2 regions of the Leuconostoc sp. DB-1 genome follow, and region 1 is predicted to be linked to the other one. Evidence: riboswitches for the same ligand, from Rfam matches in the RefSeq annotation. Region 1 holds a riboswitch; the other holds the start of a gene.

What was found. Region 1 has a riboswitch for FMN ahead of HFP47_RS04975 (ECF transporter S component). Riboswitches for the same ligand answer to the same signal wherever they lie in the genome.
Region 2: linked by a shared signal. The riboswitch ahead of ribD (bifunctional diaminohydroxyphosphoribosylaminopyrimidine deaminase/5-amino-6-(5-phosphoribosylamino)uracil reductase RibD) and the one ahead of HFP47_RS04975 (ECF transporter S component) in region 1 are both predicted to bind FMN.

What each region holds. Positions count from the first base shown of each region.
Region 1 covers NZ_JABFNJ010000001.1:1,023,790-1,027,185, reverse strand. Annotated here, with positions in the region: gene HFP47_RS04990 (ScpA family protein) at 1-415, shown strand, start outside; gene scpB (SMC-Scp complex subunit ScpB) at 408-1,007, shown strand; gene HFP47_RS04980 (pseudouridine synthase) at 1,000-1,749, shown strand; FMN riboswitch at 1,778-1,914, shown strand; gene HFP47_RS04975 (ECF transporter S component) at 2,013-2,603, shown strand; gene HFP47_RS04970 (hypothetical protein) at 2,677-3,234, shown strand; partial or broken gene cmk ((d)CMP kinase) at 3,249-3,396, shown strand, end outside.
Region 2 covers NZ_JABFNJ010000001.1:579,054-582,449, forward strand. Annotated here, with positions in the region: gene HFP47_RS02715 (cation transporter) at 1-288, shown strand, start outside; gene HFP47_RS02720 (dimethylarginine dimethylaminohydrolase family protein) at 308-1,267, shown strand; FMN riboswitch at 1,389-1,526, shown strand; gene ribD (bifunctional diaminohydroxyphosphoribosylaminopyrimidine deaminase/5-amino-6-(5-phosphoribosylamino)uracil reductase RibD) at 1,649-2,683, shown strand; gene HFP47_RS02730 (riboflavin synthase) at 2,683-3,273, shown strand; gene ribA (GTP cyclohydrolase II) at 3,276-3,396, shown strand, end outside.

The DNA of each region.
Region 1 (3,396 bases):
TGAACGTGAACAATTAAAACAACAATCTTTTCCACGTACTCAAATGAAGGCTCCTGATAATTTGAAACATCCCATAACTTTAGCTCCTGGTTTATCGTTAGGGGATTTACAAACAGCATTTGCTCAACTATTGCGGCGAAAAAAGCAGGAAAAACCCATCAGAAGGCATGTTACTGCGGAAACATATTCTCTTGAGGAAGCTGTTAACAACATCAATAAACATTTCTTACAGCATCAAACGGGGGATATGATTCCATTTGCTTCTTTTTTTGATGATATTTACGAGCGGGAGCATTTGGTAGTCACCTTTTTGGCGTTATTAGAAATGGCCAAAGATAAAAGATTAAAATTACACCAAGAGCACCAACAACAAGAAATTTATGTAGAAATTGAGGCGTTTGGCGAAGATGAATAATTTAAGTCAAATAGAAGCACTATTGTTTGTATCTGGCGATGAAGGCATTTCCGTGAAAAATATGAGCATTATCACTGGATTTGATCGTTCAGCAATACAAGGATTGCTTGAAGAACTTGTGTTAAAGTATGATACTGATTTAAGTAGTGCATTACAAATTCGTGAAAGTGACGATGTGTATCGCCTAGTGACTAAACCGGAACTTGGTGGCACAGTAAAACAGTATTTTGATTCACCTGTAAATGCAACATTATCGCAAGCACAACTCGAAACACTAGTTATTGTCGCTTATAAGCAACCAATTACACGTGTTGAAATTGATACAATTCGTGGTGTGCAATCCTCAGGAACTTTACAGAAGCTAGCATTACGGCAACTAGTCCACGAAGTTGGCAGAAAAGACGAACCAGGACGTCCCATCATGTTTGGTACCACCGATGAATTTTTGGATTATTTTGGTTTGAAAAGTATTGAAGAATTACCTCCGTTACCTGATTTTAATATGTTAGATTTAAGTGATGATATTGATGGCGAACTATTTACGAGTGCATTTGATGTACATCAATCAGAAAGTGAAAAAGAAAATGTCTGAAGAAGCACAGAGACTGCAAAAAATTATTGCCCAAGCGGGTCTAGCGTCCCGACGGGGCGCAGAAGAATTGATCATCAATGGGCGTGTCCAAGTTAATGGGCAAACTGTTACCGAATTAGGTACGAAAGTTACTGCAAATGATAAAGTACAGGTCGACGGTGCGCCAATTGAAGGACGTGAGAAGTTAGTTTATTACCTGTTAAATAAGCCTCGTGGGGTTGTGACAACCAATGATGATGAAAAAGGTCGTCGTACGGTATTGGATATTTTAGAGGATGTGGATCAACGTGTTTATCCAGTTGGCCGTCTAGATTATGATACAACTGGTGTTTTGTTATTAACAAATGATGGTGTAGTGGCTAATCAATTAATGCATCCTAAAACTAAAGTCGATAAGACTTATGTTGCAAAGGTTGAAGGCATTGCAACCGAAGAAAAGCTAGCTCCTTTGAAACGTGGAGTGGTCCTAAAGGGACGTAAAACTGCGCCAGCTCGTGTTTCCATTGAAAGAATTGAGCCGACAAAAAGAACAAGTATGGTCCGTATAACTATTCATGAAGGCCGTAATCATCAGGTCAAAAACATGCTCGCGAAGGTTGGCCTACCAGTGCAAAAGCTTAAGCGTGAGCAGTATGCCTTTTTTGATGTCAATGGTCTACAGCCGGGCGAGTATCGTAAATTAACAAGCGTAGAGATCAAACGCTTAAAGGCACAAGATTACAAATTGTTGCGTCGTAAGTAACACCGTGATACAATAAAATCAAATTTAATAATAACTTCAGGGTCGGGTGTAAGTCCCAACCGGCGGTGAGACATGAATTTTCATGGTAAGCCCGCGACCTGCTTTTGCAGCTGATCTGGTCAAAATCCAGAGCCGACCGTAAAGTCGGGTATAAAGAAGTCTAAAAAAGAAAGTGAAAGCTGCATTTTTTGTTGTACCCTGACAAAATCTGTGGTTTTTTGTTTGCATCTACTGGTGAAGTGAGCAAACAAGAGGAAAGAAATATGTCAATTATTCCTGTAACGCGAGTGCAACGTACTACATTAATTGCAATACTAAGCGCTATTTCATTTGGTTTGATGCTGTTTCCCCAAGTGCCAATCATTCCGAGTGCTGATTTTTTGAAACTAGATTTTTCAATCGTACCAGTTGTCATTGGCTTATATTGGTTAAATTATTCGGCTTCACTGTGGATCATTTTAATTCGTACCTTGCTAAAGTTAATTTTGGCAAATGAGGGGGTTAACACTTATTTAGGACTACCGGTTAATTTACTGGTTGTTTTGGCCTTTATCACAGTCTTAAAAATTACAATGCCCAACCTTGAGCAGTATAGTAATTGGCAAAAAAAAATCCTGCCGTTAATAAGCAGCACGTTTGTCATGACAATTGTTGCGATTGTCATCAATTGGTTTGTAGCTATACCTTTGTATGCGAGGTTTGCTAATTTCGACATTGCTAAATTCATTGGTTTAAAAAACTATTTTATCGGTATGGTATTACCGTTCAATCTTATCGAGGGTATTATATGGTTTGTCGTGAGTATGATCATATTAAGGGCAATACAGCCGCTCCAGAGAAGGTTTCATTCTTAACAAAACATTATGAGCAAAGTCGGTGTTGGTGTGGTAAAATTTTATGTGAACCAATAAAATGGAGGTCGTTTCTATGAACGATTTTGACCCAAACAACATGAGCCGCTCAAAGCGGCCCAAAAAAGATAAGCTCGAACCAAAATTTTCCCGAAAGTCAGATTCAAAATCCCCAAATAAAGGATTTCGTGTTCTGCTTGTTGTATTAGCGCTTGCAGTTATATCTTTTGTACCTGTGTATGGCATGATTGCTAATCAAAAATCATCAAAGCCACAAACGGCTGTTTCTTCAAGTACAAAGCGTTCATCAACTACTAAATCTACGTCTTCTGAGTCTTCTGAATCATCATCTTCCGAGTCAAGTGCATCAAGTTCTTCTGAAGAAGAATCAGTAAGTAGCAGTGAAGCTGCTTCAAGTGAGGAATCTGCTAGTTCATCTTCTACTGAGACGGCTGAATCAAGTTCAGCATCAAGTAGTTCCACAACCACTACTGCAGTTTTGGGTGCTAGTCAGACGTTGTATAATTTTGCAGTTACACACGGGATGACAACTAGCCAAGTTATTGCATTAAATCCAGGGTTAACAGTTGATAATTACACACAGTATGCTGGTACTGCACTAAACATTCAGTAAGAGGACTTTTTATTATTATGACGAATTTTCAAGTTGCCATTGATGGCCCAGCTTCTGCCGGTAAGTCTACTATTGCCAAAATTTTAGCAACAAAGCTAAATTATGTGTATGTTGACACAGGTGCAATGTACAGAACAATAACTTTAGCTGCAAAAAAGAACG
Region 2 (3,396 bases), 440 kb from region 1:
CCGGTTAAAGTACTAAAAAATGCATTCATTGAAATCTGTGGCGGCCGGTTAATTGATGAAAACATTCAGAATGAATTTGAAGCATGCCTTAGAAAACACTTTGGAAAAGAAGTCATATTAACTGGCTGTCATATTTATAAAACGGGCATGTATTTTTCAGTTAAGGTGATGATTGATGTTGTCGATGACGAAATTGGGACAGGATTGTTACGTGATAAAAAAGTCCGTATTTTAGAAGAACTTAAAGCATGTTATGAGTTTGTACATTTAGAGTTTGTGTATGCTTAAAAGAAAAAGGGGAAATCAAATGAAAATCAATGTTTATAACGAATATGATCCATTAAAAGAAGTCATTATTGGGGATGCAACAAAGCTATATTTTCCAGATACGCATGAAATAGAGCAGGAAGAACATACTGCAAAATGGAAACAATTTATGACAAAACATATTTATACTCTTTTGCGAGGTAAAAAAGTTCCGAGTTTCCTTGCTAAAAAATTTCAACGAGAATTAGCAGAATTCCAACGAATTTTGGAAACACATGGTGTCAAGGTACACCATGTTGATTCGGTAACCCCAACAAAGCTAGATCCCTATGGAATGGGGCAAATGTATGCACGAGATAGTGCTATGAGCGTTGGAGAACATTTTATTGAAGGAAATGTTCAAATTGAAATGCGAAAAATTGAACGACGTGGGTATCAAAGAATTGTTGCAGCTATTAACGATAAGAATCAGGTGCACACGTTAAATCAAAAGGATAAAATATATCTGGAGGGTGGTGACGTTATCGTTAACTATCCTTATGTATTCGTCGGCATTGGTAAATATGCTAGTAATGAAGCTGGTGCAAAATGGCTACAAAGTATTTTAGACAAGGACTATGAGAATGAAATCGTCGATAAACCGTGGAAAGTAGTACCAGTGTATTTGAATGATGATGCAATTTTGCACTTGGATTGTTGTATGACCATTATTGGTCCAAAAACTGCTATTATCCATAAACCTGTCTTAAAAGACTTACCGAAAAAACTGGTCGATTATAAATTTATTGATATCGATGCAAAAACCAGAAAAGAGATGGGTGGGAATGTTTTAGTTATTGGGCCTAAAAAAGTTATTGTGCAAAAAAGACATACAGCGTTGCAAGAGGCTTTAAAAAATGAAGATTATACGGTCATCCCTATCGTGTTTACATGGCATTCACTATTAGACGGTGCACTAAGATGTGCATCATGCCCGTTAGTGAGAGAAAAAAATGAGTAAAAAGGGCGTTTAGGGCGACTTTTTACTTTTTTGCTGTCTACAGAATAAGAATTAAAAAGCGTAAAAAATATTTTTGATTGACATTGTAGAATTCTAATGATAAATTAGTTTTGTTAAATAATTTAATCTTCGGGGCAGGGTGTAATTCCCGACCGACGGTGATGGTGAATAACCTCAGTCCGTGACCCGCGATATTTTCGCGGTTGACACAGTGAAATTCTGTGACCGACAGTTAAAGTCTGGATGGGAGAAGATTTGAAATAGTTTAGACGATGCTTTTTTAGATTGTCTAGGTTTTTTGAATTAATCTAAACTACTATAAACCCGATGTGTATTTTTAACGCATCGGGTTTTTTGTCCTGAAAAATTCAGGAGGTAAGTATGAATGATTTAACATGGATGAAGCTCGCTGCAGATGAGGCAATTCGAGCAATGCCGTATCAAACTTTTGAAAATCCTAGGGTTGGTGCAGTAATTGTTAAAGATGGTCAGGTTATCGCGACAGGATATCATGAAAAGTTTGGTGAAGCGCATGCTGAAATAAATGCTTTTAATCGTGTCAAAAACAAGACCGACATTTTAGGTGCTACGCTTTATGTCACTTTGGAGCCGTGTTCCACGCAGGGGAAAGTAGGCTCTTGTGCAGTTCAAATTCAAAATTGGGGACTGAAGCGTGTGGTTGTTGGTAGCATTGATCCGAATCCGTCAACAAATGGAACAGGAATTAAAATGCTAAGATCAGCTGGTATCACTGTCGATGTTTTGAATATAGTTGAAAATAAAGAGATCAACCCTGCATTTCATTATTTTTATACCACACGATTACCATATGTTCAGTTGAAACTTGCCATGTCTCAAAACGGATCTGTTGCTGAGAAATTTGGAAAACGAAAAAAATTGACTGATGAGCTAGCTGATGCTGATGTACACCGAGAGCGTGCAACTAGAAGTGCAATAATGATTGGCAGCGAGACCATGATCACAGATCAACCAATGTTAACTGTACGGCACATCAATATCAGTCATAAACAACCATTGAGAGTTGTTATTGATCGTCGTGGACGGTTGCAAAATACAAACTTTGATTTTTCAAATAATTGGCTGATATATACAGAAAATGTTCTATTTTCAAAACAGCATTCTTATGTCAAATTAATGTCTGGTGCGCTCAAAGATATATTAATAGATTTAGCCAAACAAAATATTCAATCTGTGATGGTTGAAGGCGGACCAAGTTTGATTCACTCATTTTTGAAAGAAAACTTGTGGCAGGAAATGCTAATTTATACAACAGATAAAGTATTATCTAAAGATAGTCTGAAAGGAATATCTGTTAGCCAAAAGCCTAAAAATGAAGTGCAAGTTGGCAATGCTGTCAAAAAAGTCTATATCAATCATCAAGGGGGAAAGCAATAATGTTTACAGGTATTACACAAGAAGTTGGTCGTTTAATAAGCATTTATCAGCGTAATGACAAAGAAATGCGCTTAAAAATTGCTGCATCCGAGGACTATTTTTCTGATAGCAGAGTAGGCGATAGCATTATGGTTGATGGCGTTTGTTTAACAATTAATCAGCTAGAATCAAATTATGCTGAATTCGATATTATGGTACCGACTTTTGAAACGACCATTGTTAAATTCTATCAAGTTGGGCAAAAAGTAAACTTGGAGAAAGCACTTTTAGTTTCCAACCGATTTGATGGTCACTTTGTTCTAGGTCATGTAGATCAGACAGCTGAAGTAGTCAAAAAAGAGTACAGTGAAGAAACCACATTGTTAACTTTTAAATTAGCAGACCGTCAACAAATAAATCAAATCGTCAATAAAGGTTCAGTTACTATTTCAGGTGTGAGCCTAACCATTGTTCAAGCGAGAGAAGATGTATTTCAAGTTGGTCTAATACCACTTACATTAACCAAGACAACTTTGGGATTATTGCATGAGCGAGATTTGGTAAATGTTGAAACCGATATTTTGGCGAAATATTTAATGAAAGGAAAGTAATAATGACAAGTAGTACAGAAAAAGTTAAAACAGCAGTTAAAGAGTTGAAAAAGGGTAAGCTGATTATTTTGAGCGATGACAAAAAAAGAGAACATGAAGGAGATTTGGTCGGTTTAGCATCAT